Regions from separate parts of the Proteus vulgaris genome, predicted to be linked through region 2. Evidence: predicted binding sites of a transcription regulator. Region 2 holds the regulator's gene; each other region holds the start of a gene.

Region 1 (11,108 bases), 980 kb from region 2:
ACTAAACCACAACCTTCAATCGCTTCATCGATACTATTAACAATACGTGCATTGCCAATAACATCACTTGCACCTGCTGATAGGGCAATAGAGTGTGAATCTGGTTTTTCTTTCGGATTAACAAAATAAAGGTTGGTCAATCCCATGGTTTTCATAGCTCGAGCTGTAGAGCCCATATTGCCTGTATGTGAGGTCTCTACAAGGATGATGCGAATATTTTCTAACATTGATTTCTTGTTAATTGCTTTGTGATCCATCTATTTTATCACAAATGTAGCCAGAAACACGAATGCCTGTTATACTCTCGCACGTTTTTTATCCCCGTTCTTTAACATCTTGTGGAAGATAACCATGCATCCGATGCTGAATATTGCCATACGTGCCGCACGTAAGGCTGGTAATTTAATCGCCAAAAATTACGAAAATCCTGAATCTGTAGAAACTAATCAGAAAGGTACCAATGATTTTGTCACTAACGTTGACCGTGACGCAGAACAAGCAATCATTGAAATCATCCGTAAATCTTATCCAAAACACACCATTATTACGGAAGAAAGTGGCGAGTTACTCGGTGAAGATCACGACATACAATGGGTTATTGATCCACTTGATGGCACGACTAACTTCATTAAACGTCTTCCACACTTCTCTGTTTCTATTGCTGTACGCATTAAAGGCCGTACTGAAGTGGCTGTTGTTTATGATCCTATGCGTAACGAATTATTCTCAGCCGTTCGTGGTCAAGGCGCTCAATTAAATGGTTATCGTCTGCGTGGCTCTAATGCCCGTGATTTAGATGGTGCTGTTCTTGCAACTGGTTTCCCATTCAAAAGCAAACAACATTCAGCCGCTTATATGAACATGTTAAGTAAACTGTTTGTTCCTTGTGCTGATTTCCGTCGTACAGGTTCAGCTGCATTAGATTTAGCTTATGTTGCCGCTGGCCGTGTTGATGGCTTCTTTGAAATTGGCTTAAAACCTTGGGATTTCTTAGGTGGTGAGTTAATTGCTCGTGAAGCAGGTGCTATCGTTTCTGACTTTACTGGTAATCATGGCTATCTCCAAACAGGTAACATTGTTGCTGGTAACCCTCGTGTTGTTAGAGCATTATTAGCTGAAATTCGTAGCGAACTCACAGATGCGTTAAAACGTTAATTTGTCAGTACAAATAGCGATAAAAATATAACGAAAAAGGCCATCACTGAAATGTAATGGCCTTTTTTCTCACCTATCCATTTCTTATTATATTAATAATGCATTTACTGATAATTTGCTGATTTCTAGCGCTATCTTGTCCAGTAATTGCGATGTTATTTCTTGCTTATCAATACGTAATAAAAATGCTTTTCGGGCTATCACAAATCCTAGTATTTGCCCAATCATCGCATGAGCACGAATAGTAGTGGTTAATTTATCGCAATCTTTATCTATTAATTCAATAAGATGGGAAAGTCTTATATGAAAAGGTTCTATGAGATTATGATAAATTAATTCATAATTTTCAGTCGGTTCTAACTGTTCCCGTAAAATCAATTGACTATAATAATGGCGCTCTGGTGCTAATAACGCTCGCGCTAATCCCGTCATCAATAAAGGAATTAACTCAGCAAATAATTCATAATTAAGTTTATCTTCTTTTAATATACGCTGAAGTTTATTATCAAATTGGTCAAAATGAATTTCTGAGGCTAATTCTGTCGCAATATATTGAATAACAGCAGTATACACGCCAAGTTTCCCACCAAAATGATAAGGAATTGCTGACTGATTAACACCAGCATCCTGCGCAAGTTGTCGCGTTCTCAACCCGCTAATTCCATGTAGCGCAAAAAGTTTAATCCCTTCTTGTATTAACTTTTCTTGAGTCTGTTCTGTACTTATCGCGGTTTTACTGGTGTTTTTCATTATTTGTTAACTATTTTATATTTGGCTTATAGATCAGCACGCATTAATTGTGTTGAGTTTGAATTTAACTCAATCCCTTTACTTTTACCAACAACAACCGTACCACCTAAGTTACATAAGTGATGACCGAAGCCACAGTTAGGCTCAAACGCAAACGTCATGCCTTCTTGTAATACAAGCTCTCGTCCCGGATTTGGTAATCGTTCAATTTGTTTATAGCGACTCGCTAATGGCAATGATTCGATACCTGGAGCAGTACCAAACCCAATAGGTCCGTATGGATTGATACTATGGATAAGTGGATGCACATGCCATCCTCCTGATTTTAATAATGGTTTTTCCATTAAATCAACCACTTCACCAAAAGTAATCCCCGCCTTTAAATGTTCAACACCTATTTCATAGCATTCACGAGCAACCAAAGCGGCTTTTTCTAAGTTTTCGTGAATTTTACCTACGGCAACAGCAGCCTGATGTTGTGTTTCATACATTCCATATAAAGCAAAAATTTCTGATAACACAATATCACCAATTTGAATTTCACGAGGTGCTTGTGAACGATATTGCCAAGCTGGAGGCCCCCAACCGATATATTCAGAACCTGATCCCATTAGAATTTCAGCCGTAAATCCACCTCTTGATAAGCAAGTTGCAGTAATGGCGGCAGCAAGATCGGCTTCTGTCGCTCCAGGTCTAGTGGTGACTCGCATTGCTTCACTCATTGCTTCACCAATAGCGGCTGCATATCTTACATGTGTCAGTTCTTCTTCACTTTTAACCGATGCGCGCTTAAAGAAATCACGATACACACAGCTAAATTTCGCATGAGGGAATGCATCTTTAATACCGTTTAGAGTATTAAATGGCATTGCACCATCAAAATAGAATGGAGGATAAGGCTCTAAACCAATAACACCAATATGTGCATTTTGCTGTACACCCATTTCTTTCAGAAATTGAGCAATATTACGCCCTGTTTTTCCTACAACAAGATTATCTTCATCTATCCATTGCAAATCACCGCGTAATTTTGCCTGCATATGATCAGCGATCATCATTGGAGCAAAAGTGGCAATTAAGGGTTTTTTATCTTCATGAAAAATAACAACTGAGCCTAGTCGATCATTTGTAAAATAGTGATCAATACAAAATGGTGCAGGTGCTGCGGATTCTCTATCACCATAGATAATCAATGTATCTAACTGATTATCTTTCATAATATCTCTAGCTAATTGCCAGCGTCTGTCTCTTTCTTGTAAAGAAAAACTCGCTGGGATCACCGATTTATTGTTCATAATAATACTCTCTCTGCATTAATTCATTTGAATGAATTAAATTTAAACCTAATATTTGAAATGGTCAATTATTCTTTTGATCAAAAAATGCGCTTTTAAAAGGAGAAAAAAAAGATCTGCAATATCAGAAACATTACAGATCTTAATTTTTATGAAATAAAAGAATTAGGTATTTTGAGGTTGTACTTTGGGTCTGATAAACATCGCTGGGATCGTTAATGCTGCCATTAACCAAAAGATCAACGATTCTTGATTTGGGAGTTTTTCATATAGCCAGCCCGATATAATCGTCATAATGGCTATACTTCCTCCCATTGCTAAAGCGGAATACACTGCTTGCAGACGAATAATTTCGTGTTCTTGGCGGGCGCTAATAAAACGCATTGCAGCTAAATGACATACTGTGAACGTACCACTATGTAAGATTTGAACGACAATAAGTGCGGGTAATGCGGTAAAACTTCCCATTAATCCCCAACGTAAAAGCCCTGCAAAAGCAGAAAGTAGCAGTAGATCTCTTGCACTCCACCGGCGGAATAAACGGTGACTGAGCATAAAAACGATAACTTCAGAAACCACACCTAATGACCAAAGATAGCCAATTGTTGCAGTGTCATACCCAGCCTTTTCCCAATAAAGCGCGCTAAAACCATAATAGGCTGCATGTGCGCCTTGTAGTAGAGAAACACATAACAAAAAGCGCCAAACAGGCCCATCAGAAATGAGTTTCATAAAAGACACATTACTCTGTTTTGCTTTTTTGACCTTTCCTTGAGGCATGACTTTAGGACGAAGCATCGATGTAAGAAATAATGCGAGGGTACTGGCAATCAACCCATAAAGAATGATGGGATGCCCAAAAGCATCAATTAAAATCCCCAACAATGATGAACTAATAATAAAAGCAATAGAGCCCCAAACACGGATTTTTCCATAATCAAAGGGGAACTGTTTTTGCCAAGTTCCAGCCAAGGAATCCCCTAAAGGCACCATAGGTGAAAAGAATACGTTAAATCCAGTCATCACAAAGAATAGCCATGCCCAATGGCTGCCCATCATAAATGCAACAGTAAAGAGTAATGAGAGAAAGGCGAATAGTCGTAATGCTGTGATAAGTTTTGATGGATCTTTTACTGCAGGCGTTAAGATAAGGCTACCGACAAAACGTGCAGTTAAACCTACACCTAATAACAGACCTATCATCGCAGGATCGACACCCTCTCCTTTTAGCCATATTGACCAAAAAGGTAAAAAGATACCGTATGAGAAAAAATACGTAAAATAATCTAAGGCAAGCCACAGTGTTGATGGAATAACCATCCAATCCCCCATTTTTAAGATGCAAAAAAACCCGCCAAGAACAAGTTCTCGAAGCGGGCTTGTACAACGGGTTTTATTATATCGTTACAAACTTATGCGTAAACTGGAAATTTAGCGCAGATATCCAAGACTTTTTGTTTCACTTTTTCAATGTTCGCTTCATCATTGATATTATCAAGGACATCACACATCCAACCGGCTAATTCACGAGCTTCCGCTTCTTTAAAACCACGACGTGTAATTGCAGGAGAACCGATACGAACACCAGAAGTGACAAATGGGCTACGTGGATCATTTGGTACACTGTTTTTGTTAACAGTGATATTTGCACGACCGAGCGCTGCATCTGCATCTTTACCTGTAATATCTTTATCAACTAAGTCTAATAAAAACAGGTGGTTTTCAGTTCCGCCAGACACTACTTTATAACCGCGTTCTAAGAAAACGTCTACCATTGCTTTCGCGTTTTTAGCAACTTGTTGCTGATAAACTTTAAATTCAGGTTCCATAGCTTCTTTTAATGCAACCGCTTTACCCGCGATAACGTGCATTAAAGGGCCACCTTGAGAGCCAGGGAACACTGCTGAGTTCAGTTTTTTGTAGAACTCTTCATCTCCGCCTTTAGCAAGGATAAGGCCACCACGTGGGCCAGCTAATGTTTTATGCGTTGTTGTTGTAACAACATGTGCATGAGGAACTGGGTTAGGATAAACACCCGCAGCAATCATACCTGCAACGTGCGCCATATCAACAAACAGGTAGGCACCAATGCTATCTGCGATTTCACGCATTTTTGCCCAATCAACCAAACCAGAATAGGCAGAGAAACCACCAATAATCATTTTTGGTTGATGTTTTTTAGCTTGAATAGCGATATCTTCGTAATCAATTTTACCTGATTCATCAATACCATAAGGTACGATATTATATAGTTTACCAGAGAAGTTAACTGGTGAACCATGAGTCAAGTGACCGCCTTGTGCTAAGTTCATACCTAAAACAGTATCACCCGGTTTTAACAATGCCATATAAACAGCCGCATTCGCTTGTGAACCTGAGTGAGGCTGTACGTTAGCATAGTCAGCACCAAATAATGCTTTTGCACGATCGATTGCCAGTTGCTCTACAACATCCACATACTCACAACCACCGTAGTAACGTTTACCCGGATAGCCTTCAGCATATTTATTTGTCAGCTGAGATCCTTGCGCCTGCATAACACGAGGACTGGTATAGTTTTCAGAAGCAATAAGTTCGATGTGCTCTTCTTGACGAGTCACTTCACCTTCCATTGCATTCCATAATTCTGGATCGTAATCAGCAATATTCATTTCACGTTTTAACATTCAGATCTCCTGACTCAGCTAACTTCACTAAAGACAAACTCCCATACGGGAGAAAGAATGGCATACAGTGTAAACTCTTTTTCTTCATTGAGATAGCCCCTAATGAAAAAATACGCAATCGTTTGCCATTCAATTATAACAGCACCTTATTACTTTTTAACAACCTCATTTTATCCTGTGCTTATTCCTCTTTTTGAGGCACATCTCGCCTTATTATGCAAACACCCCGCATCATTCTCTAAGATTTGATATTTTTTGTTAAAAAATAAAAACAGTTATTTACAAAATAATCAAAAAGCGATAAGTTGCATATAAAATGCAATTTATAAAAATTCACAATAAACTGAAAATTTTTCAGGAGCAATTATGTTAGATGCACAAACTATCGCGACAATTAAATCAACAATTCCTCTTATTGCTAAAACAGGCCCTGCATTAACCGCACATTTTTATGATCGAATGTTCTCTCGTCATCCTGAATTAAAAGATATCTTCACCATGAGTCACCAAAGTAGTGGCGCTCAACGTGAAGCCTTATTTAATGCGATATGCGCTTATGCAATTAATATTGAAAACTTACCTACAATTTTACCGGCAGTTGAAAAAATCGCACAAAAACACGTCAGTTTAAATATTCTTCCTGAGCATTATCCCATCGTAGGTGAAAATTTATTGGCTACAATTGATGAAATGTTTAATCCCGGGCAAGAAGTGTTAGACGCTTGGGGCGCCGCTTATCAAGTGTTAGCAGATGTTTTTATTAATCGTGAAGAGCAAATTTATCAACAAAAAGAACAAACAAGCGGTGGTTGGAGAGGATTACGAGCTTTTAAAGTCACACATAAAGTAAAACGAAGTGATGTTATTACCAGCTTTGAATTAGCGCCTGAAGACGGCCTTGATATTACACCTTATCAAGCTGGGCAATATTTAAGTCTTTATATCCGTGATGAACGTCTTGAAAACCAAGAAATACGTCAATATTCATTAACTCAATCTTCAAATAATAAAACATACCGCATCGCAGTCAAACGCGAAGAGAAAGGTATTTTATCGAATTTTCTTCATGACCATATTCAAGAAGGGGATACTGTACAAGTCGCCGCACCAGGGGGGGATTTTTATTTAGAGGTATCACCAACAACACCTGTTACATTAATTTCAGCGGGTGTGGGTTTAACCCCCATGTTATCAATGTTACACACACTTTCTGCTCATCAAGCCAATGTTAATTGGTTACATGCTGCTGAACATGGAGGTGTTCATGCCTTTAAAAGTGAAGTTCATCAAGTCGGTAGTAAACTTCCACATTATCAACAAGCAGTTTGGTATCGCACACCACGACCTGAAGATGTACAAAATCAAGAATATCAATTTGAAGGTCTAATGACATTAAAACAAGTTGAGGATTGGATAAGCATTCCTGATATGCATTTCTATTTTTGCGGACCATTACCTTTTATGCAGTCTGTTGCAAAACAACTTATTGAATTAGGTATTAATCGTGAAAAATTTCATTATGAATGTTTTGGCCCTCATGCTGTTATTATGCAAGATTTATAATCAATAAATAATCAAACCATTAAAACAAAGCTTTAAAATAGAATAATGAAAAAGCGCTGATAGCATCATATTTATCAGCGCTTTTGTTATTTAGATCATACTATTTTTATGGTTGATATTTATTTTCAATCGTAGCAGGAATAACATGATCTTTAGCAGAAAAACCGTACCAAATAACACTAATTAGACAGAGTGTATAACCAAATAATTCAGATCCCTCTTCCACCATGTTTTTAACAGTGCGGTTATAATCCTCACCTAATAATTTAGACCATAATATTCCCATACCAAATAGACGAGAGAACAACAAAATACATAATAGGCCTGCAACTAACATTCCATGGCTTGGATGAGTAATAAAGTGAATTAAGCCTTTTAATGTTCTCTTACCTTCTCTGATCGCAATAGCAATACTAATAAACGTCACCGTTAGAGCAAACCAAACCCAAGAGCCGTGTGCAATCTGATCAAAAACACCATCTAACTCACGAATTAAAATACACAAGAAAAAGCCCATAATTAGAGTGAACGCTCCCCGTTGTTCACTGTCTTGATAGGCTTTAACAAAAAAGAATAAGCAAATCATTGCGACAATAGTTTCTTGGCCTAATTCAGTTACTGACGTTTCTGAAATACCATTATCAAAAACAAAAATATCAAGAAATATAAATCCCGTAGTGATAGCGATTAACACTGCTGCACATAAAAATAAAGCAAGACGCTTTAATAAATAATTAAACATTATTTTGCCCATACCTTAATGATTTTTAATGTCGATGATAATAGCTTTACTTAAAAGTTATTGAATAACATTTTGTGCCTTAGAATTTATAAAAAATAGTAAAATAAATTGTTAATAATCATCAATAGACTTGCATAAGATATAAATAGCATTTTAGGTAAAACATAAAAAAATTAATTATGCGCAAGAAAATGAAAAAACCCGATATTTTGATTAAAAAATATCAGGCTTTAATAAAAATAAATAATGTAACTATTTAGCTTAAGTTTGAACAATAATTAAATAGCTTCTTCGTCTTGCTCGCCAGTACGAATACGAATAACACGATTCACATCAAAAACAAAAATCTTACCGTCACCAATTTTACCTGTTTGTGCTGTTGTCATAATTGTATCTACACAGGTTTCAACAATTTCGTCAGCAACAACAATTTCAATTTTTACTTTAGGTAAAAAATCGACCATGTATTCCGCACCACGGTAAAGTTCAGTATGCCCTTTTTGACGACCAAAACCTTTCACTTCAGTTACGGTCATTCCAGTGATACCCACTTCACCAAGCGCTTCTCTTACATCATCTAACTTAAACGGCTTAATTATCGCTTCAATTTTTTTCATCGTATTATCCTGCTATTACCAGTTGTGGCGACCAAAACCGCTTGTTATTGGGTATCTGCGATCTTTACCAAAATTACGACTTGTAATACGTGGCCCGACAGGGGCTTGACGTCGCTTGTATTCATTAATATCGACTAATTTTATCACTTTACGGACCGTTGCTTCATCAAATCCAGCGGCAACTAAATCAGAAACAGATTTATCCTGTTCAACATAACCTTCAAGAATAGCATCAAGAATATCATAAGGTGGTAAATTATCTTGGTCAGTTTGCCCCGGCGCTAACTCTGCTGATGGTGGTCTATCAATCACACGTTGAGGAATAGCCGGTGAAAGTGTATTACGATATTTAGATAGTTCAAAAACTAATGTTTTAGGGACATCTTTTAACACATCAAAGCCCCCTGCCATATCACCATACAATGTCGAGTATCCCACTGCGGATTCACTTTTATTGCTTGTGGTGAGCACTAAACGACGGCGTTTATTTGACATCGCCATCAAGATCACCGCGCGACAGCGAGCCTGTAGATTTTCTTCTGTAGTATCAGCGGCAGTATCTTTAAACATAGGTGCTAACTGTGCCATAAAGGCATCAAACATGGGTTCAATAGATACCGTATCGAATTCGATACCTAATAAATCTGCTTGTTCTTTGGCATCATGAATACTCATTTCAGAAGTATAACGAAAAGGCATCATAACCGCTTGAACACTCTCTTTTCCTAATGCATCAGCAGCAATAGCAACCGTTAATCCAGAATCAATCCCTCCAGATAATCCGAGAATTGCCCCTTTAAAACCGTTTTTAGTGACATAATCACGCGTTGCAAGCACTAATGCTTGATACACTTGCGCTAAAGGTGAAAGTTCTGGTGCGGGATCTACCATTGGGATAATCGTTAATTCATCAAGCTCTACAACTGCGGTTTGCTCATCAAATGCAGCTAAACGATGAGTGATCGTGCCTCTTTCATCAAATACTTTAGAACAACCATCAAAGACCAGCTCATCTTGACCGCCAATTTGATTAAGATAGATCACTGGAAGATGCGTTCTTTGACAATGCTCTTTAATTAACTGTGTACGGACATGGGGTTTTTCACGGTTATATGGCGAGGCGTTAATAGATAAAACAAGATCTGCCCCTGCTTGTTTTAATGCATCGATAGGCTCATTAATCCAGATATCCTCACAAATTAACAAACCTAAGTGGTAACCTTTAAATGGCACAACACAACGTTCATTTCCTTGTTGGAAATATCGTTTTTCGTCAAACACACCGTAATTAGGTAATTGTTGTTTGAAATAACGTGCTTGTAACTCACCTTTATAGAAAAATGAGAGTGCGTTATAAATTTTGCCGTTTTGCCACCAAGGATGTCCAACAACAATTGCTGTTTTTTTACTTGCTTGTTCTAAACGCGTAAGTTGTGTTTCACAGCGTTGCTGGAAATCAGGACGAAATAGCAGATCTTCAGGAGAGTAACCGCATAACGCCAGCTCAGAAAACATGACCAAATCGGCCTCTTCTTGCGCTTTAACGGTAGATAACATGCGTTCACAGTTACCTTCTATATCGCCAACAACCCAATTGAGTTGAGCCATTGCGAGTTTTAATTTACGACTCATAAAAATTAGTCTCTCCGCTATCTTTCGCATTAAAAGAAAGCTAGTTTAAAAATATATTCGTTATCTGAAAAGGTTATTCTTTAAAATCATTCGCATCTAGCTCATGACGGGATAACAATTTGTAAAACTCAGTTCGATTGCGTCCTGCCATGCGTGCCGCTTGAGTCACGTTGCCTTTCGTCATTTGCAGTAGCTTTCTCAAATAAGTCATTTCAAAATGCCCTCTTGCTTCAGCAAATGTGGGTAAAGCGGTATTTTCACCCTGTAAGGCTTGTGTCACTAAAGCTTCACTAATAACTGGAGCTGTCGTTAAAGCGACGCATTGTTCAATCACGTTAACTAATTGACGCACATTTCCGGGCCAACTTGCTGTCATCAAGCATTTCATCGCATCAGTGGAAAAACTTCGGACAAAAGGCTTATGGCGTTTAGCTGATTCGCGTAATAGGTGATTTGCAAGCACAGGAATGTCTTCAGCTCTCTCACTTAATGTAGGAATTCGTAGATTCACCACATTTAAACGATAGAACAAATCTTCACGGAATTCATTACGTTCCATCGCTTTAGGTAAATCACGATGTGTGGCAGAAAGGATACGGACATCAATATCAATATCACGGTTGCTTCCTAATGGGCGAACTTTTCGCTCTTGCAAAACACGTAATAATTTAACTTGTAATGCCATTGG
Region 2 (11,108 bases):
TGATAAAAACGCAACATTGATGGGCTTAATTCTTGAATATCTTCATCTTCATATTTTTCGAAGTATTCACACGCTTTTTCAAAATCATCCGGAATAGGAAAATCAAATAATGCAATATTATAACTCATTTTAACTCCTACACTCTATTTGCGTAAATTTAATCTACAATATCGCTACGACGATAAATGTATAAATAATAAGGCTTATGTGAATACATTATTTCTATATCCCCTTCTTTAGCCTCAATACTCTTTATATCAGAAAATACAAATATTTTATTCTCACTTAATGACTCATATTCGATTACCTCTAACTCCTTACAGTTATTTACCTCTGTTAACAATGCTTTTTTATCTTTAACTAAAGGATAAATATTTTTCATTTTCTGAGCTAAAAGATCACAGACCGAATCAATGTCATCGCCACCAAAATAGGATAGCTCTACGCCAATTAATTTACCTTTATAAAATTTTAATGCATTTCTATCAGAGTCTTTCTCAAACGGAGGCTCATTATTAAAAAAACAAGTGACAATATCTTCCTCTGTTTCACACACGCCATTTTTTATAAAAGGAATATCATCAATTGATCTTCCAAAATCTAATTTCAAAGGTTCATTACTTTTAAAACCAAAACCAGATAAAAATACTATCATGCCAATAGCTATAAATAGCTTTTTCATATTGTATATTCCTTTAGAAACAAGTTCATTACCCTATATGAGCTGTAACTACTTCTCCTGAACCACACAATGTTAATTGATTCATTAAGCTATCGTAACAGCATTAAATTGTTATTTTTTTATTTTTACCTATCTCATTATAAATGCGATTTTGCTACTTTACGTGTAAGCAAGAGGGATATACTCTTATGAGTATTACTAATCTATATGGCTTATAACTATAGATAAAATATATTTAGCTGTTATTTCAGCAGGTTTTTGTTAAAATAATTAGCAAAATAGCAACAAATTAGTGATTCATTTGCCTCATTTTATCAATTTAGATGAAATGATTTCAGGCACAAAACCCGAAATAGATAGTATAAAGGAGTACGCAATGTCTTTCGAATTACCAAAATTACCTTATGCGTTAGATGCTCTTGAGCCACATATCTCTAAAGAAACATTAGAATTCCACTATGGTAAACATCACCAAACCTATGTAACCAACTTAAACAATCTGGTTAAAGGTACTGATTTAGAAAGCAAATCTTTAGAAGAAATCATTAAATCTACTGATGGTGGCATCTTCAATAACGCGGCTCAAGTATGGAACCACACTTTCTACTGGAACTGTTTAGCACCAAATGCAGGTGGCGCACCAACAGGTAAAATTGCTGATGCTATCAACAAAGCATTTGGCTCTTTTGAAGAGTTTAAAAAGCAATTTAATGATGCAGCCGCTAAAAACTTCGGTTCTGGTTGGACTTGGTTAGTTAAAAAAGCTGACGGTTCAGTTGCCATTGTTAACACCTCTAATGCGGCAACGCCAGTTTCAGGTGCAGACAAACCTCTGTTAACTGTGGATGTATGGGAACACGCTTACTACATCGACTACCGTAATGCCCGCGTTAAATATTTAGAAGAGTTCTGGGCACTGGTTAACTGGTCATTTGTTGAAGCTAACCTAGCTTAATTGAACTTAGTGATCAAAAGTGAATGATTGTGATTCATTTTTGGTGACATAATAACAAAGGGCCTTGAGCCCTTTGTTATATTCAGATATTCGATAATTTATTATTACAATTGATCGGATATTTTATAAAGCAGTGATTAGAACAACATAGTTGAAAATAAAACAATCATAACAAGCGCTGCTACTGCTGTGCTCAAACCAAATTTCAGATCCGTATCCATCTATATCTCCCTCAATATGATTATAATACACGTTATTAACCATAACCTTGTCATGGTTAATTATTATCACATATCAAAATTTGCTAAAATAGCGACCAGTGCACAATTTATAACATTGATTAATACTTTCACTTTTGAGCTAGATCATACAAAATTCATAGCTAATCGCTAAATTATTGCCAGTGTTTGCCCTATGTATGACTATACTGGCAGTTAAACCACAAAATTAGATAAAAGAGACCAATGAAGGTCAGGAGTTTTCCACACCATGGCAACAATAAAAGACGTGGCAAAACGCGCAGGCGTATCAACCACGACTGTTTCTCATGTGATCAACAAAACACGTTTTGTTGCTGAGAACACACGGGCAGCAGTTTGGGCCGCTATAAAAGAATTAAATTATTCGCCTAGTGCCGTTGCGCGTAGTTTGAAAGTCAATCACACCAAATCTATTGGCCTGTTAGCCACGTCCAGTGAAGCTCCTTACTTTGCTGAAGTGATTGAAGCAGTTGAAAACAGTTGTTATAGCAAAGGCTATACACTGATTTTATGTAATTCACATAATAATCTTGATAAACAAAAAGCCTATTTAGCGATGCTGGCACAAAAACGCGTTGATGGGTTATTAGTGATGTGTTCTGAATATCCCGATCATCTTCTGACTCTTTTGGAAGGCTATCGTAATATTCCCATGGTTGTCATGGATTGGGGTAAGGCCCGTGGCGACTTTACAGATACTATTATCGATAACGCTTTTCATGGTGGTTATATCGCTGGCCGTTATCTTATCGAACGAGGTCATCGTGATATCGGTATTATTCCTGGACCATTAGAGCGCAACACCGGTGGTGGTCGTCTACAAGGCTTTCTAAAAGCCATGGAAGAAGCCAAAATCACAGTAAAAGATGAGTGGATTGTACAAGGTGACTTTGAACCTGAGTCAGGTTATAAAGCGATGTATCAAATGCTAAATCAAAAACAACGCCCTACTGCAGTTTTTTGTGGCGGTGATGTGATGGCAATGGGTGCAATCTGTGCTGCAGATGAGCTAGGTTTACGTGTTCCTTTTGATATTTCAATCGTAGGTTATGACAATATTCGTAATGCACGTTATTTTACCCCTGCACTAACCACAGTCCACCAGCCCAAAGAACGTTTAGGTCAAATGGCCTTATCAATGTTGCTTGATCGCATCGTTAACAAACGTGAAGATGCCCAAACAATCGAAGTACACCCTCGATTGGTTGAGCGTCGTTCAGTTGCTGATGGTCCTTTTATCGACTATCGTCGCTAATTCCTATTCAGTTATCTGATGTCTAGCGAAGCCATTCCTCATTTAAGGTTTGGCTATTTCCAAGATAATCTAACAACCACGTTAAAGCAGGCGATTCACTTTTATCAACCCACGTCAGACAGCATGGACTGTCTGGCAATGGCTGTGCAAGTTTTAAAGTAACTAGCTTTCCTTGGGCTATCAATGGCTCAGCACGATGCCAAGGTACCATTCCTACACATAATCCTGCCAACAAACACTCAAGCCCCATATCCCATGTTGGTACAACCATTCTACGTTGGTTATTTAACGCCCAAGTGTCACGCTTTGGTAAACTACGTGATGTATCCTCTAAACATAAGCTAGGATAAGGTCGCATTTCATCATCGGTTAATGGATGTTCTGCTTTAGCTAATGGGTGATCAACATGACAAACACAGCGCCAAGGCATAAAACCCATATCCCTGAAACTATAACGTTCACCAATCGGTGACGCTCTTGTTGCACCAATGGCTAAATCAACACGACCATTAACTAAGGAGTCCCACACCCCATTAAACACTTCTGGGTAGACATACAACTCAATATCAGGAAAATGGCGATAAAAATCGAGAATAAGTTGTTGTGTTCTTTCGGGTTTAACAATGCCATCAACTGCTATACTAAATTGACCACGCCACCCATTGGAAACCTGTTGACATAGGTGTCGAGTGTCATTCATTTTTTTGATAACAGATCGCGCTTCTTTGATGAAAATTTTACCCGCATCGGTTAATTCTACATCACGGTGACGGCGCTCAAATAAAGGAACGGCGAGCCATTCCTCTAATTGCCGAACAGTATAACTAACGGCGGAGGGCACTCTGTGCAATTCTTGAGCAGCGGAGCTAAAACTTCCTGTTCTTGCGACTGCATCGACAACTTCTAAAGAGTATTCTGACCACATAGAGTTTATTCCTTTGAAAATTTTTCACAGCATTAACCAAATATTCCCGTTTCACAAGTAAAATAAGTCTTAGTTACAATACATAAAATGTTCTACATCACATAGCATAGAAAATAAAATGAATACTAAAACGTCCACACAATCAAAAACACCTATGAGCTTCATGGTGTACCTAGCAGGTTTGAGTATGCTGGGTTACTTAGCAATTGATATGTACTTGCCTGCATTCGGTATGATGCAGCGTGAACTTGCTATCAGCGAAAGCGCTATCAGTAATAGCTTAAGTATCTTTTTATTTGGTTTTGCTGTTGCTCAGTTACTTTGGGGACCACTTTCTGACAAAGTTGGTCGTAAACCTATTCTTCTTATTGGATTAAGCCTTTTCTCTTTAGGCTGCCTTGGTATGTTGTGGGTTGAAAGTGCAACGGGTTTACTTGCGATGCGCTTCTTACAAGCTTTTGGTGTCTGCTCTGCGGCTGTTATTTGGCAAGCATTAGTTATTGATCGCTTCGATGAATCTCGCGCTCAACACGTTTTTGCTTTAATTATGCCACTGGTTGCATTATCACCTGCACTCGCCCCTTTAATTGGTGCATCACTATTAAATCACGGCGGCTGGCGTATGATTTTTATGCTATTAATGGCAGTAACACTTGTTTTAATGTTACCAACATTAATGCTGAAAAATATTAAACAAAAATCAGTCTCCGATGCAAACCAATCTACTGCGTCATTTATGACATTACTGAAATCCCCTCTCTATACAGGTAACGTATTAGTTTACGCTTCTTGTAGTGCAGGTTTCTTTGCTTGGTTAGCAGGTTCACCTATTATTCTTGAGAAGATGGGTTACTCACCACAGGATATCGGTTTAAGCTATATTCCACAAACTATTGCCTTTATGGTCGGTGGCTATGGTTGTCGTATTTTACTGTCAAAAATGACGGGTAAAGCATTATTACCACTGCTGTTAATTGGCTATGCTGTTAGTATGACTGCATTATACCTTGTTGCTAAATTTACTGAGCCAACATTAACCACGATCTTAATTCCGTTCTGTATTATGGCTGCAATGAATGGTGCTTCTTATCCAATCGCTGTATCTAATGCTTTATCGGCTTATCCTGAAATCAGTGGTAAAGCAGCCGCATTACAAAATGCACTACAACTGGGTCTTTGTAGTTTAGCAAGTTTTATCGTGTCTGCATTTATCAGCCAACAACCGCTTATTAACACCACAGCAATTATGGCGTTAACAGCGATCCCAATGGCGGTTGGCTACTTTATTCAGCGTAATAAATCCGTTAGCAAACACACAGTTCAAACAGCAGAATAACCGCACCTCTCCTTTTAGGAATATTCTTAAAAAGGCCATTTTATAAAAAATGGCCTTTTTCTTTTCTAGAGAAAAATAATCTACGTCTCTATACTTATCTATACGCTGTAGTGGCGTTTTATTTATTTTTCTTTCGGATTTTGAGGCATTAAACAGATTATTAGCTGATTATGTCAGATTAGTTGTCTTATTAATTCTATTCGTTCAATCCATATTGAACACAATACCATTTTAATACTGTCAATCTGTACACGTCCTTTTTTAGCTTTATGTCTCAAAACCCGCTTAGTTTACGCCGGAGAGTATATGAGTACATCTTGTGTAGAAGAAGGCCGAAAGACCTCTAATGATCCTTATAAAAGGATCGCTATAGAACTATTAACTCATGCAGATATTCGAGTAAATGGCTCTGAACCTTATGATATTCAGGTTCACAATCAAAATTTTTATAAAAGAGTATTGCAACAAGGCTCATTAGGTCTCGGTGAAAGCTATATGGACGGTTGGTGGGATTGTGAGCGACTTGATATATTCTTTCATAAAGTATTGCGTGCAGGCCTTGAAAATAAGCTTCCGCAAAACCTACGTGATATTTTCAAAATTGCAACGGCCCGTCTTTTTAATCTACAAACACAAAAACGTGCATGGATGGTTGGTAAAGAGCATTACGATCTTGGTAATGATTTATTTACATCTATGCTTGATCCTAATATGCAATATTCCTGTGGCTATTGGAAAAATGCAGATAACTTAGCACAAGCTCAAGAACACAAATTAGATCTTATTTGCCGGAAGCTAGATTTAAAACCCGGAATGACTTTATTAGATATCGGTTGTGGTTGGGGTGGGCTTGCCGCTTACGCAGCAAAACATTTTGGTGTTTCTGTCACAGGTGTCACCATTTCTGTTGAACAGCAGAAATTGGCACAGGCACGATGCCAAGGACTTGATGTTAATATTATTTTAGAAGATTATCGCGATTTACATGAACAATTTGATCGCATCGTTTCTGTTGGGATGTTTGAGCATGTTGGCCCTAAAAATTATGCAACCTACTTTAAAGTAGTTCGCCGTAACTTAAAAGAAGACGGTCTGTTTTTACTGCATACCATTGGATCTAATCGCGATAAAGTGAATGTAGATAGCTGGATAAGTAAATATATATTTCCTAATGGTTGCTTGCCGTCAATTCAAAAAATTGCACATGCCATAGATGGTAAGTTTGTAATGGAAGATTGGCACAACTTTGGTGCTGATTATGATAAAACACTGATGGCATGGTATCAGCGCTTTTTAACCTGTTGGCCAGAGATTGAATCAAATTACACACCGCGCTTTAAACGCATGTTTAGCTATTATCTAAATGCCTGTGCTGGTGCATTTAGAGCCAGAGATATTCAATTATGGCAAATCATGTTAAGCCCTAAAGGGCAAATTGGTGGTTTACAAATTCCACGTTAATTTTTATTAAAAACAAAAAAGCCAGTTTAATCAATAGACTGGCTTTCTTTTTAATCTGGCTTTAAAAGTAATAAAGCTAATAAGTCATAATGTTATTATTACTCTTCGTTTTCACTTTGCTGTGCTGCTAATAAAGCTTGTTGCTGTACTTGCTGTGCCATAACACGTTCAACTGTATCCACAATCGCTTGAGTTTGAGGATCAAGTTCAATATTCACTTTATCGCCAAGGCGTTTACGACCGAGTGTCGTTCTATCTCGTGTTTCTGGAATAAGATGAACACAGAATCGGTTATTAACCACATCACCAATAGTCAGACTAATACCATCAATACCGATAAAGCCTTTATGCAAAATATATTTCATCAACGATTTATCGAAGATGCGAAACCAAATTTGTAAATTGTTTTCTGAAGTAATAATTTTGGCAACTTCGGCGGTTGTGACAATATGGCCAGACATCACATGCCCGCCTATTTCATCACCATATTTAGCTGCGCGTTCAATATTAACTTCAGAGCCCACGTTTAATTCACCAAGGTTAGTGAGGCGTAACGTCTCTTTCACTAAATCAAAGCTAATGTGCGTACCTTCGATTTTTGTAACCGTTAAACAGCAACCATTATTTGCAACAGAGGCTCCTGTTTCTAAGTTACCGACTAACTCTTTCGGTAATTCAATGATATGGGTACGAAAATCGCCTTTATCTTCTATAGCAATAACTCGCCCTTTTCCCTGAACAATACCTGTAAACATCTTACATCTCCTTGGGTAGATAAACTGGTAAACTCAATTTAGGCTTATGCTAGTTAGAATAACATAGCTCTTATTAATACAAAGGAACAATTATCGTATTTATTCCTTGCTGAAAATTGCCGTTAAATATAACGTAAAAACACTTAATAAATTATCAAAATCCTGTGTTTAAAAAGCTAAGCATCTTTCGTTGCTAATTAAACTTTTATCATTAGAATATGCCTTCTTGAGGATCTCTTTACGCCATTTTAACAATACGGCGTTTGTTCTCTTCCTTTCCTTCCTTTTTCTTATAATAAATAAAGGTGTATGCGTGCAGAAGTACATAAAAGAAGCGCGTAGCTTACTTGCTTTAGGTATCCCCGTTATCATCGCGCAATTTTCCCAAACGGCAATGGGTGTGGTTGATACTGTTATGGCGGGTGCTGTAAATGCGACAGAAATGTCCGCAGTGGCAGTAGGCACGTCTATTTGGTTACCAACGATTTTACTGGGTCAAGGCATATTAATGGCATTGACGCCAATCGTTGCACAATTAAATGGCTCAGGACAACGAAAACATATTGCGGATCGTACACAGCAAGGTTTTTGGCTCGCGACGTTCTTATCAATCATGGTTATAGCTATACTTTATAACAGCCGATTTATTATTGAAGCACAGCATGATATTGAACCTGAATTGGCGGAAAAAGCTATTGGCTTTATCCACGCCATTATGTGGGGTGCTCCTGGCTGTCTTTATTATCAAGTTTTGCGAAGTCAATGTGAAGGGTTATCCAAAACGAAACCCGGTATGATCATTGGTTTTATTGGTTTATTAATTAACATCCCTGTTAACTACGCCTTTATTTACGGTAAATTTGGTGCGCCACAATTAGGGGGGATAGGTTGTGGTGTTGCAACTGCCTCTGTTTTCTGGGCAATGTTCTTGATGATGCGTTATTACGTGCGTAGAGCACCAACACAGCGAGATGTAATGCCAGTAAAACGGTTAGTGCCTCCGCAATTCCACACTATAAAACGTATTACTTTTTTAGGCCTACCTGTTGGCTTGGCATTATTCTTTGAAGTAACACTTTTCGCCGTTGTTGCATTATTAGTATCACCTTTGGGCGTTACTGCAGTGGCAAGCCATCAAATTGCACTGAATTTTAGCTCATTGATGTTTATGTTCCCTCTATCATTGGGTATAGCAGCAACTATCCGTGTGGGTTATAACTTGGGGCAACGTTCTACAGAACAGGCTCGTATTTCAGCGATTACAGCCCTTGCAGTTGGTTTAATACTGGCAAGCTGTACCGCCGTTTTCTCTATTATCTTTAGAGAAAAAATTGCCTTAATGTATAACGATAATATTGAAGTTGTGACATTAGCCTCTCATCTAATGTTATTCGCTGCCCTTTACCAGTTATCAGATTCAGTACAAGTTATTGGCTCAGGTGTGTTACGTGGGTATAAAGATACGCGTTCTATCTTCTTTATTACTTTTATTGCCTACTGGGTCATTGGTCTGCCTTCAGGTTATATCTTAGGGCGTACTGATTATTTTGTTGAAGCGATGGGCCCTGCCGGTTTCTGGATTGGCTTTATTCTTGGTTTAACCGCATCAGCGATTATGATGGGTTCTCGTATTTGGTGGATCCAGCGTCAATCTGATGAAGTGGTGTTATTACGCTCAGAGCGTTAAACAAAAAGGTTAATTTGGCAAGAGAATGACACAAATATCAACAAATAGCTTTAAATACGAGCAGTTGAGTATAAATTTGTGTTTTTCCTCTTGCCAGAATCAGATCATCTCGTTAATATTCGTTCCCGTTGTTACCCAGAATAGATAATGCGTCCATAGCTCAGTTGGTTAGAGCACCACCTTGACATGGTGGGGGTCGGTGGTTCGAGTCCACTTGGACGCACCATTTATTTTTCAACAACATCTCAATACAGTGCGTCCATAGCTCAGTTGGTTAGAGCACCACCTTGACATGGTGGGGGTCGGTGGTTCGAGTCCACTTGGACGCACCATTTCTCTTTTTTTCTGATTTTTACTCATCTTACCTACCCTACAAAATAATTAATTTGGCTTGCAAAAATTTATTGCGCAACAAAACGTTTAAAAAACAAGCAATCAGCACCGTATTTTGATCACATCACTTAAATTTACCTTTTTTCGATTTTCTTCATAGAAATTAACCTCTATAATACGAAACATAATTTTGTTGAAAGGTTTCAGCGTATTGATTTACGGGCATCTTTAGAAAACAGAACAAATGAATCGTGATAGACTATAATGTAAGATGTCTACCAACCTTTGATACAAAATAGTGACAAGTTTTTTATGATGTTGCTGGATCATTAACATGTTGCGCAACTTATCCATTAGAGATGAGTTTACATATTCTGTTTCGCACAGTTGATTAAAAATAGCGACATTAATCCTTATTCATCCATTACAATACAACCATTAAATAGACTGCCATGAAAAAGACAAAAATTGTTTGCACCATCGGACCAAAAACCGAATCTGAAGAAAAACTGAATCAATTACTGGACGCGGGCATGAATGTTATGCGTCTAAACTTCTCTCACGGTGACTATGAAGAGCATGGCAACCGTATCAAGAACCTGCGTAACGTTTGCGCTAAAACAGGCAAAAAAGCCGCTATTTTATTAGATACTAAAGGTCCAGAAATTCGTACCATCAAATTAGAAGGTGGTAACGATGTCGCTTTAGTTGCTGGCCAAACTTTCACTTTTACTACAGACAAATCTGTTGTTGGTAATAAAGAGTGTGTAGCTGTAACTTATGAAGGTTTCGCAAAAGATTTAACCGTTGGTAATACTGTATTAGTTGATGATGGCCTTATCGGTATGAAAGTAACAAAAGTTACTGATACTGAAGTCGTTTGTGAAGTTTTAAACAACGGTGACTTAGGTGAAAACAAAGGCGTTAACTTACCTGGCGTTTCTATCGGTTTACCTGCATTAGCAGAAAAAGATAAACAAGATCTTATCTTTGGTTGTGAACAAGGTGTTGACTTTGTTGCAGCTTCATTCATTCGTAAACGTTCTGATGTTGAAGAAATGCGTGCACACTTAAAAGCACACGGTGGCGAAAACATCATGATCATCTCAAAAATTGAGAACCAAGAAGGTTTGAATAATTTCGATGAAATTTTAGAAGCCTCTGACGGTATCATGGTTGCACGTGGTGACTTAGGTGTTGAGATCCCAGTTGAAGAAGTTATCTTTGCACAAAAGATGATGATCGAAAAATGTAACGCAGCGCGCAAAGTGGTTATCACTGCAACGCAAATGTTAGATTCAATGATCAAAAATCCACGCCCTACTCGTGCTGAAGCGGGTGACGTTGCGAATGCTATCTTAGATGGTACTGACGCAGTTATGCTGTCAGGTGAAAGTGCGAAAGGTAAATACCCAGTAGAAGCGGTAACTATCATGGCCACGATTTGTGATCGTACTGA
Region 3 (11,108 bases), 620 kb from region 2:
AGGTGTAGTGCTTTTAATCCTAAAGAATCAAAAATACCGCATAAAATAGCCAAGCCTGGTACAAAAACATGCTTACGCTCATCGGATAACCCCGGTAATGAGATGTCTTTAAATTTCTTAAAGCGCAACACTTGTTTTGTTAACATAAGTAGACGTTCGGGGGTGATAACACCGTCTTTTTCGCCAAACTCAACTAAGATCTCATGAGCCGCTTTAATGGTGCCCGATGCGCCTAAAGCAACATCCCATCCCGTCATTTTATATTGCCATGCAATTTTTTCCATTTTACGTGCTGCTTTTTCTCGTGCTTTACGAAAAGCAGATTCACTAATTTTTTGCTCAGGAAAAAATTGACGACTAAAACTGACACAACCCATGCGCTGGCTTTCAATTAAGATCGGCTCAAAGTTTTCACCAATAACCAATTCTGTTGAGCCACCACCAATATCAATAACGAGTTTTCGACCTTTTTCTGATTGTGTATGTTCAACGCCCATAAAGATAAGTCGTGCTTCTTCATGTCCAGAAATAATTTCGATAGGGTAAGGGATAACTTCTTTTGCCCGTTGGAGAAAGACTTTAGCGTTAGTCGCAACACGCAATGTATGTGTGCCAACGACAGTAACATTTTCGGCAGGGAAGCCCTGTAACCTTTCAGCAAAAAGAGAAAGGGCGGAAAGCCCACGTAACATAGACTCTTCGCTTAATTCATTATTATCGTCAAGGCCATCAGCGAGATAAACACGCTGTTTTAAGCGACTTAACACTTGCAATGCGCCATTAACAACGCGCGCAATTATCATATGAAAACTATTAGAACCGAGGTCAATAGCTGCAATTTCTAAAGGACGTGGTGAAGAGTCATCTTGTGATAAAGGCATAAAATTACGCTCGTGATCCGGGTTGTTCTAACAATTTAATGTACTCATAGACAGCAAGCTGGGAACGAATTTTACGTTTATTTCCACGAGGAACATAGTTATTTGTTAAATCTTTATCAATAAAACGCGCTTTAACGGTGTCATTAAATTGAATATCTAATATATCAAGAACACGTTGTTTCAGTTGAGGATCAAGCAAAGCCACTGCAACTTCAATACGATAGTCAAGATTTCGCGTCATCCAATCGGCAGAAGATAAGAAGATTTTTTCATCACCTTTATTAGTAAAAACATAAACGCGATCATGTTCTAAAAAACGATCAACGATACTGGTAACTTGAATATTCTCACTAAATCCTGGCTGATTAGGAACTAAAGAGCACATGCCTCGCACTAAAAGCCGGACTTTGACTCCCGCTTCTGATGCGTCATAAAGACGATTAACCAACTCTTCATCGACTAAATTATTCACTTTTAATGTAATCCCAGCGGGATGCCCTGCTTGAGCACTGTGAATTTCATTAGTAATTAGTTGGTTTAAAAGAGTTCGTGAATTTTGAGGTGAAACCATCAAATGCTCAAAAATCACAGGGCGATAAGGGTTTTCTATAAAACTAAAAACGCGACGTACTTCATTGGTAATTTCAGTATTCGCAGTTAAGAGCGAATAGTCAGTATAAAGGCGCGCTGTTTTTTCGTTAAAATTCCCAGTACCAATATGGGCATAGCGAATAATTTCACCATCTTCTAAGCGAGAAATAATAAATAATTTCGCATGAATTTTTAAACCTGGAGCTGAGAATATAACGTGAACACCCGCTTCTGTTAGGCGTTTTGCCCAATGAATATTGGCCGCTTCATCAAAACGAGCTTGTAACTCTACAACCACAGTGACTCGTTTACCGTTGTGTGCTGCATGGATCATGGAATCTATAATTCGAGAGTCTTTTGCAACACGGTAAATATTGATTTTGATTGAAATAACGCTTGGGTCAAAAGAGGCTTGGCGCAACAATTCCAGCACATGCTCAAAAGTATGATAAGGATAATAAAGCAAGACATCACGTTCCCTAATGGCGTCAAAACCATTACGGAAATTATCAAACCAAATATGGCGTAAACGTGGAATAGGTTTATTTAATAGAAATTTACTACCTTCATTTGGAAAGTTAATAAAGTCTTTAAAGTTATGATAACGTCCCCCTGCAATAACGGAGTCGTTATTTGATAAACCTAATTTACTGCGTAGTAATGCTACCATTTCATCTGGCATATCACGTTGGTAAACAAAACGCACAGGCTCTGCGGTAAGACGTTGTTTTAAGGTTGAGGACATCATTTCAAGTAAACTTGATTCCATTTCTGTCGCAAGATCGTACTCCGCATCTCGCGTCATTTTCATAGAATAAGCATTCAATGAGTCATAATCAAAAAAACCTTTAAAAACTTCATCAAGGCAGTAACGTAAAATATTATCCAATAAAATCATGGATTTTTTCTTACTTCGTCCTTGATCCGTTGGCAGAATAACAAAGCGAGGAACTTTATCTGATGGAATTTCTAATAAGGCGTAATGAATAGTTTGCCCTTGTGCAATTTCAACGGCCAAATAGGTATAGTCGTCTTTAAGAAACTCAACCAAATTGGTTTCAGGATTAATTAAAATGGGCGTAATGTGTTTTCTTAAGTTTTGGCGAAAATATTGGCGTAACCAGATTTGTTGATTAGGTGAGATTTGACGTTCATTGATTAAGAAGATTTGATTTCGTGCCATCTCAAGCAATAAATCGTTATATAAAGCATCAAACTCTTGGTCAGCTTTAGCCACTTTTGACTGAATTTTTTTGATAAGATGGCGAGCATGACTTGAAGCAGAGCGAGAGCCTCGCTCTTCATTAATTAAGATACGGCGTTTAACATCAGCAAAACGGACTTTATAGAACTCATCAAGATTATTTGAATAGATCCCCAGAAACCTGACTCTTTCAATTAACGGGTTTCGTTTGTCAGCCGCCTCTTGTAATACACGTTCATTAAACGCAAGCCAACTGATCTCTTTATCAATATAGAGTCGTTCCTGGGACATCTGAACTCCAACTAGGGTTAAAGTTAAATCTTAATATCTGAATAAATCAGACATGTTGCTTAATAGTCGCACCCGGTTTGACAAAATTTTCGGGTTTTGCTTCTTTGGCTTTTTGCTCAAAATAAGGTGCTTGGAATGTACACATTCTAATTGCAGAACGATAGGCACCGTTAACAAAAAACTCATCTATTAAATCACCTTCTTTTTTAAAGCCAAGCTTTTCATAAATATGAATCGCTTTAGCATTCTCTTTATCAACGATTAAATAGAGTTTGTATAAATTAAGTACAGAAAAAGCATAATCCATCGCCAATTTTGCAGCTCTTGCGGCATAGCCATGACCCTGATGTGCAGGTGCAATGATAATTTGGAATTCGGCACGACGATGAACATAATCAATTTCAACCAACTCGACAAGTCCCACTTTAGTGCCTTCACTTTCAGCAATAAAGCGGCGTTCACTTTGGTCGTGAATATGTTTTTCATATAAGTCACTTAACTCAATAAAAGCCTCATAAGGCTCTTCAAACCAATAGCGCATAACGCTGGCATTGTTATCAAGTTGATGGACAAAAGAGAGATCTTCTCGTTCGAGAGGACGTAATTTTATAGGTGGAACTTTCCTACCACCGGACATAAGCACCTCGGTGAATGCATTGAATAAAAAAGAGAAAAGGGTGACACAAAAAAAGTCACGCGGGCTACAGTGTAGCACAATGTGACTTTTTAGCTTAAGCGAAATAGTTAATCAAGGCTGTCGAACAACGCGATATCATCAAGGAAAGCTTGATTATTCTTCATAGTCAATCGGTCTTCAGCTAACCAGCTGATCGCTAATGGGTAGATTCGATACTCTTCTATTTGTATTTTAGCTTGTAATGATTGTTCAGTGTCATCCGGCAAAACAGGAATACGTGCCTGAATAATCATTGGGCCACCGTCAAGTTCTTCTGTAACAAAATGGACGGTAACACCATGAAAAGAGTCTTTATTTGCTAAAACTTGGCGATGAGTATGCAGCCCTGGATATTTAGGAAGCAAAGAAGGATGAATATTTAATAATTTATGCTGATAATGAGTGACAAAATAAGATGATAGAATGCGCATGAAACCTGCTAAAACTACAATATCAGGCTGATAAGCATCAATTTTTTCTATTAGCGCTTTATCGTAATCAGCTCTATCATTAAATTCGGTTGGATCAACAAAATAGGCTGGGATCTCAGCCTTTTTTGCTCGTTCAAGGCCAAAAGCATCCGCTTTATTGCTGAAGACAGCAACCACATTACCTGTGATTTTATGTGCCCTACAGGCGTCAATAATCGCCTGTAGGTTGCTGCCGTTTCCTGAAATAAGGACAACGATATTTTTCATTCACATGTTTTCATTAGTTAATAATAACTTGTGCTTCACCTGCGGCTTGTGGTGCAATTTCACCGATGAGCCATGCATTTTCACCACATTTTGCAAGGTGTGCTAATGTTTTTTCAACATCATTTGGGTTAACTGCAATTAATAGTCCGACACCACAGTTAAAGGTGCGGTACATTTCATGTGTGCTAACTTGTCCTGCTTCTTGTAACCACTTGAAGACAATCGGCCATTCCCAACTGTGACTTTCGATGCGAGCTTGCGTATTTTCAGGTAGTACGCGAGGAATATTTTCCCAAAAACCGCCACCTGTAATATGTGCAACTGCATGAATATCAACATTCTCAATTAATGACAGCAGTGATTTCACGTAAATACGTGTAGGCGCTAATAGGTGATCAGCAAGTGATTTGTCACCTAATGATGTGCTATCTGCTTGTGTATTACTGACTTCAAGAATTTTTCTGACTAATGAATAGCCATTAGAATGAGGGCCACTGGATGCTAAAGCAATTAATGCATCACCGGCTTTAACTTTACTGCCATCAATAATCTCTGACTTTTCAACCACGCCAACACAAAAGCCTGCGATATCATAATCATTGCCATGATACATACCGGGCATTTCTGCTGTTTCGCCACCCACTAACGCACAGCCTGATTGTTTACAACCTTCAGCGATACCTGTTACAACTCGTGCTGCGGTATCGACATCTAATTTTCCTGTGGCATAGTAGTCAAGGAAGAAAAGGGGTTCGGCGCCTTGAACAATTAAATCGTTGACACACATTGCGACTAAATCAATACCGATGTCATCATGGCGATTTAAATCCATCGCAAGGCGGAGTTTTGTACCTACACCATCGGTGCCTGAAACTAAAATAGGTTCGCGGTATTTAGATGGAATTGCACATAGTGCACCAAAACCACCTAACCCCCCCATAACTTCAGGACGGCGAGTTTCTTTTACTACACCTTTGATACGATCGACTAAAGCATTACCTGCATCAATATCGACACCGGCATCTTTATAGCTGAGAGAGGATTTGTTAGTCACGTAGAGCCCTCACGGCAAGTTGCTGTTAAGAAAAAATGTGTGCGGGCGCTATTCTAACAGGCAAAGCAAACGTTTGCGAGGATCTTCTTTCTGGGTCACAATTATTCATGTTGGCGTGGTTAAAAGCTGTGCGCTTGATCAATATCAATAGAAAAACGATGGAATGTTGGCAAAAAAGCGGTATAATCTCGCGATTTTTTTGTCAGGCTGCGTCGTACATTAGGAGAAATTATGAAGATCGTTGAGGTAAAACACCCACTCATTCAACATAAATTGGGGCTGATGCGAGATCATGATATAAGCACTAAGCGCTTTCGTGAACTGGCTTCAGAAGTTTCCAGTCTACTGACGTATGAAGCTACCGCCGATTTAGCAACAGAGACGGTAACAATTGAAGGTTGGTGTGGTCCGGTAGAGATAGAACAGATTAAAGGAAAAAAAATCACAGTAGTTCCTATCCTCCGTGCAGGTATCGGGATGATGGATGGAGTATTAGAAAATATTCCTAGTGCCCGAATCAGTGTTGTTGGCGTTTACCGCGATGAAGAAACCTTAAAACCCGTCCCTTACTTCCAGAAATTAGCATCCAATATTGAAGAGCGTATGGCTCTTGTTGTTGACCCTATGTTAGCAACAGGCGGCTCTATGATTGCCACAATTGATTTATTAAAAAATGCGGGCTGTACTTCAATTAAAGTATTAGTACTGGTTGCTGCTCCAGAAGGTATTAAGGCATTAGAAGAAGCTCATCCAGATGTGGAGTTATACACTGCATCGGTTGATAGCCATCTTAATGAGCATGGGTACATCGTTCCAGGTCTTGGCGATGCTGGTGATAAGATATTTGGTACAAAATAATAATTAAGCCGACTTTGATAGTCGGCTTTTTTTTGGACCACTTATTTGTTCTATACTCTAAATATTTTAAGGTGCAGTTAGATGGCTAGGGCGAGTGGGTCTAGTCAGCAACATGGCGACTTAAAGTAAGACGAGTATGAAGTTAAAAATACAAACCAATTTCACATTCATATTAAAGAGAGGTCGTAAGCATGACTCGTCGTGCAATCGGGGTAGAAGAGCGCCCACCATTATTACAAACAATTCCGTTGAGCCTTCAGCATCTGTTTGCAATGTTTGGCGCTACCGTACTTGTGCCAATATTATTTAAAGTTAATCCGGCAACAATATTGCTATTTAACGGGATCGGAACCCTGCTTTATCTCTTTATTTGTAAAGGACGCATTCCTGCATATTTAGGTTCAAGTTTTGCGTTTATCTCACCTGTACTTTTGCTGTTACCATTAGGGTATGAATTAGCACTAGGGGGATTCATCGTCTGTGGCGTGTTATTTTGTCTTGTGGCAGGTATTGTAAAAATAGCAGGGCGAGGCTGGATTAATGTGATGTTCCCACCTGCGGCAATGGGCGCAATCGTTGCCGTTATTGGTTTAGAGTTAGCAGGAACCGCAGCAGGAATGGCGGGTTTATTACCAAGTGCAGATGCACCAGTTGATAATCAAACATTGCTTATCTCTATGGTTACTTTAGGTGTCACTATTTTAGGTTCAGTGATGTTTAGAGGATTCCTTGCAATTATTCCTATTCTTATAGGGGTATTAGCGGGTTATGCACTTTCTTTCTTCTTAGGGGTTGTTGATGTAACGCCTATTAAAGAAGCTAATTGGTTTGCACTACCAACATTCTATTCACCACGTTTTGAATGGAGTGCTATCTTTATTATTCTTCCTGCGGCATTAGTGGTTATTGCTGAACACGTTGGTCACCTTGTTGTGACAGCAAATATTGTGCAACGCGATTTAATGAAAAATCCGGGCTTACATCGTTCAATGTTCGCAAACGGTTTCTCCACCATTATTTCTGGTTTTTTTGGTTCAACGCCAAATACCACATATGGTGAAAATATTGGTGTTATGGCAATTACCAAAGTCTATAGCTCGTGGGTTATTGGTGGCGCAGCAATATTTGCAATCTTATTATCCTGTGTGGGTAAATTAGCCGCCGCTATTGCTGCTGTTCCTGTTCCAGTGATGGGTGGAGTATCTTTATTACTTTATGGTGTCATTGGTGCATCAGGTATTCGTGTTTTGTTAGATTCAAAAGTGGATTACAACAAACCGCAAAACTTGATATTAACTGCCATTATTCTGATTGTTGGTGTGAGTGGTGCTTCAATTCACATTGGTGCGGCTGAATTAAAAGGTATGGCTTTAGCAACAGTAGTGGGTATTGTTTTAAGCTTAATCTTTAAATTAGTCAGTGTGGTTCGACCTGAATCAGAATTTGTAGATAACACGATTGAATCAGTCAGTGGTACAGCAAATAAAAAATAAGTGATATGTTGAAGTTAACGAAAAAGGCGGATTATATCCGTCTTTTTTATTGCATCTTGTTTTTATGTTAAAATTAAAAACTGAGATATTTAACTTTTTAAGTGTTTAAAACTTAGAAAAGCATCAATAATTCAATCATGATGTTTATTTAAATTAAATAAATGAGACAATGGATGTCTGTTCTTATGCGAAATAGGCATTTAGTTACTATTTAAGTGGCATTCGTTTTAAGGTTGGAAAAGACTCAAAAAAGGTATAACGCAATTTATGGAAAAACTCATTGAAGTTTATGATTTCATAACATCAAAGCAGATATTTACCACAATATTCTTAGTTGTTGTGTTGCTGGTGGTATGGTTTCTCGCCAAGATGATTTTCCGTCGGATTGCAAAGCGATTGCTTTTTTTATTTACTGAACTTTCAGATGAAGAAACGATAGAAGACATTGCTAAAAAGAGTGCTTCTATAGTTGCAGTAACATTAGTTCTTTATATTAATCAGTTATTACCATCTTTTTCACATGAGATGAATGTTATCTTTGAGACGGTTGCTCGTGCTTTTATTATTATCAATATTGCCTCATTGCTTAATAATGCTCTCGATATTTTTAACATTAGACATGCCAAAAAGGCGTGGCATCGGAATAATTCCATTAAAGGTTATATTGAAATTGCCAAAATCGTCGTTTGGATAATTTCTTTTATCCTGATCATTGCACTTTTTACTGAACAATCACCACTTATTATTATCTCAAGTTTTGGTGCTATTGCTGCGGTATTAATGTTTGTTTTTCAACATACTCTTATCTCATTTGTTGCCAACATTCTTATTTCTAACGGTAAAGTTTTAAAGCTTTATGATTGGATAGAACTGCCAAGTAGTAATATCAGTGGTGAGGTGATTGATATCGCATTACACACTATCACAGTCCGTAATTGGGATAACACGATTTCACGTATTCCGACAAAGGATTTTTTGACAGAAAAATATACTAACTGGCAACCGATGTTTTCATCTGGAGGGCGTCGGATTAAACGTAGCTTTTATATTGACCAATCTTCGATTTCATTTGCAACGGAAGAATTAGTCCTTGAATTAAAAAATACTGCACATCTTCGTAAGAGCATAGAAACAATGCTTGAAGGCAAAGAAGAAGAAATTGGTGATATTAATGCATGGCTAGAAACAAAAGGGGTGACCAATTTACAGTTATTTAGAAAGTACATGTTAAATTGGATAAAAATGCGTGGTGATGTTAGGCCTGATATGTATTTAGTGATAAGAACAATGCCACCAACACCCATGGGATTACCCGTAGAGTTATACTGTTTTACCAGAGCGACAACATGGGTAGAATATGAAGAAACGCAATCTGAGATTTTTGAGTATATAAATGCATCAGCTAAATATTTTAAGCTTGATATTTATCAGCAGCCTTCAGGTAATGATGTCGCGAAATTAAAATTCAGATAATAAAAACATTAATTAGACAAAGAATACTTTTTGGGTTTTACGCTAAATAATTTGAAGTATAGCTTGGCAACTCCTGTAAATAAACAAGGTCAATGTTAGGGAAACTTGAAGCATGAGTGTTCATAAAATAGGCTATCACGAAAATCTTGCTGTTATCTTAATCAGTGTCATGTGCTTTTTTAATATTGGTTCTGACCTTGTGAGAATTTGTGTTAGAATCACCACGTTTATTAAACTATTCAGGTGAGGTGCTTCTGAATACGCCGTCACAGCTATCATTACCACTATCTCTGCCCGATGACGAGACATTCGATAGCTTTTATGCAGGGGAAAACGCGTCATTAGTCGCGGCAATTCGAACCGCCATTCATCAATCTCATGGCAGTTATATCTATTTCTGGTCCCGTGACGGAGGTGGAAAGAGCCATCTATTACATGCTGCATGTGCTGAACTTTCATTAAATGGTGATGCTGTTGGGTATGTTCCGCTTGATAAACGAGCCTATTTTGTTCCCGATGTCCTTGAGGGCATGGAGCATTTATCATTAGTTTGTATTGATAATGTCCAATGTATTGCAGGTGATGAAGAGTGGGAACTCGCCTTATTTAATCTTTATAATCGAGTTTTAGAGCATGGTCGAACTTGTTTATTAATTACCGGGGATAGACCACCTCGCCAAATTGAATTACAACTTCCTGATTTAGCATCTCGTCTTGATTGGGGGCAAATTTACCGTTTGCAGCCATTAAGTGATGAAGAAAAAATTCAAGCATTACAATTAAGGGCAAAGCTTCGTGGTTTCGAATTACCTGAAGATGTAGGTCGCTTTGTGTTAAAACGTCTTGATAGAAAAATGCGGACACTCTTTGAAATGCTTGATGAACTTGATCACGCTTCTATTGTAGCTCAACGTAAACTCACTATTCCCTTCGTGAAAGATATTCTTAAACTATAGCTTTTACCTCAATACTATCCCTCATCGAATTAGGTGAGGTGAATAACACAAATTTTCCTCTATTGTTTAAATTAAACCAATTAAAGGTAATGATTTTTCGTTATTTTTAATGGTGTTTTTTTGTATTAAAAACTATAAAAAAACCGCTTGTCTTTATAAAAGGCAAGCGGTGAGAAATACAAACAATAAAGGAGGAGGGTTAAATAATTAGTGTGCTTCTACTACTTTAGTTTTCTTCTGAGGTACCAGTAAGAAAATCAGATAAAGTGCAGTAATTGCAACTGTGTAGCCTGTGAAAATTAACCAGAATGATTTCCAGTCAACAGCACCATTTGTGGTATATAAGTCAATGACCCAGCCACTTAACATTGCACCTAAATAAGTACCAAAACCGTTCACTAAGGTCATAAACATACCTTGTGCAGTGGAACGATATTGTAATGGGATCTCTTTTTCTAAGAACAGTGAACCTGAAATATTAAAGAAGTCGAAAGCACAGCCATACACAATCATTGATAATAATAAGACGATTTGTCCCAATGATGTGTAGTCGCCGTAAGCAAAGAAACCGAAACGTAAAATCCAAGCAATCATACTAAATAAAACAATAGTTTCGATTCTTACACGTTTTAGTAACAGAGGTAGGAATAAAATAAAGACAACTTCTGAAATTTGCGAAATAGATAAGAATACAGAAGGATAACGTGCAAAGAATGAATCATCAGCGTTTGGTAATGCTGCAATATCTTGCAGGAATGGTACACCAAAAGTATTCGTAATTTGCAGAACAGATCCTAACAGTGTTGCGAAGAATAAGAAAACAACCACGTTTTTCTTTTTGAAAACTTGCAAAATATTAGAAAGACTAAATGCCACTTCTTCTGTTTTAGCTTCATTTTTATCAACAGTTTTTGTTGCAGGTAAGAACATGGC

What was found. Region 2 encodes PurR, which represses purine synthesis genes. Its sites were predicted from a motif close to CANGCAAACGTTTGCNTG; they were not measured.
Region 1: the regulator PurR is predicted to act here: its motif matches at 5,978-5,995, upstream of glyA (serine hydroxymethyltransferase).
Region 3: the regulator PurR is predicted to act here: its motif matches at 5,458-5,475, upstream of purM (phosphoribosylformylglycinamidine cyclo-ligase).

Annotation. Positions count from the first base shown of each region.
Region 1 is NZ_CP090064.1:2,904,254-2,915,361, forward strand. Features, by position in the region: gene trmJ (tRNA (cytosine(32)/uridine(32)-2'-O)-methyltransferase TrmJ) at 1-227, opposite strand, end outside; gene suhB (inositol-1-monophosphatase) at 352-1,155, shown strand; gene LW139_RS14060 (CerR family C-terminal domain-containing protein) at 1,243-1,905, opposite strand; gene LW139_RS14065 (M24 family metallopeptidase) at 1,932-3,200, opposite strand; gene LW139_RS14070 (3-phenylpropionate MFS transporter) at 3,366-4,520, opposite strand; gene glyA (serine hydroxymethyltransferase) at 4,613-5,866, opposite strand; gene hmpA (NO-inducible flavohemoprotein) at 6,233-7,429, shown strand; gene LW139_RS14085 (hypothetical protein) at 7,536-8,183, opposite strand; gene glnB (nitrogen regulatory protein P-II) at 8,450-8,788, opposite strand; gene LW139_RS14095 (NAD+ synthase) at 8,804-10,420, opposite strand; gene glrR (two-component system response regulator GlrR) at 10,494-11,108, opposite strand, start outside.
Region 2 is NZ_CP090064.1:1,925,607-1,936,714, reverse strand. Features, by position in the region: gene LW139_RS09515 (hypothetical protein) at 1-128, opposite strand, end outside; gene LW139_RS09510 (hypothetical protein) at 158-682, opposite strand; gene sodB (superoxide dismutase [Fe]) at 1,059-1,637, shown strand; gene LW139_RS20745 (YnhF family membrane protein) at 1,775-1,858, opposite strand; gene purR (HTH-type transcriptional repressor PurR) at 2,127-3,152, shown strand; gene punR (DNA-binding transcriptional activator PunR) at 3,175-4,077, opposite strand; gene punC (purine nucleoside transporter PunC) at 4,196-5,413, shown strand; gene cfa (cyclopropane fatty acyl phospholipid synthase) at 5,720-6,874, shown strand; gene LW139_RS09480 (riboflavin synthase subunit alpha) at 6,973-7,629, opposite strand; gene LW139_RS09475 (MATE family efflux transporter) at 7,943-9,316, shown strand; tRNA gene LW139_RS09470 (tRNA-Val) at 9,466-9,542, shown strand; tRNA gene LW139_RS09465 (tRNA-Val) at 9,572-9,648, shown strand; gene pykF (pyruvate kinase PykF) at 10,102-11,108, shown strand, end outside.
Region 3 is NZ_CP090064.1:2,541,893-2,553,000, reverse strand. Features, by position in the region: gene ppx (exopolyphosphatase) at 1-881, opposite strand, end outside; gene ppk1 (polyphosphate kinase 1) at 886-2,967, opposite strand; gene speG (spermidine N1-acetyltransferase) at 3,014-3,604, opposite strand; gene purN (phosphoribosylglycinamide formyltransferase) at 3,712-4,341, opposite strand; gene purM (phosphoribosylformylglycinamidine cyclo-ligase) at 4,355-5,395, opposite strand; gene upp (uracil phosphoribosyltransferase) at 5,627-6,253, shown strand; gene uraA (uracil permease) at 6,445-7,746, shown strand; gene LW139_RS12375 (mechanosensitive ion channel family protein) at 8,014-9,219, shown strand; gene hda (DnaA inactivator Hda) at 9,468-10,175, shown strand; gene LW139_RS12365 (MFS transporter) at 10,383-11,108, opposite strand, start outside.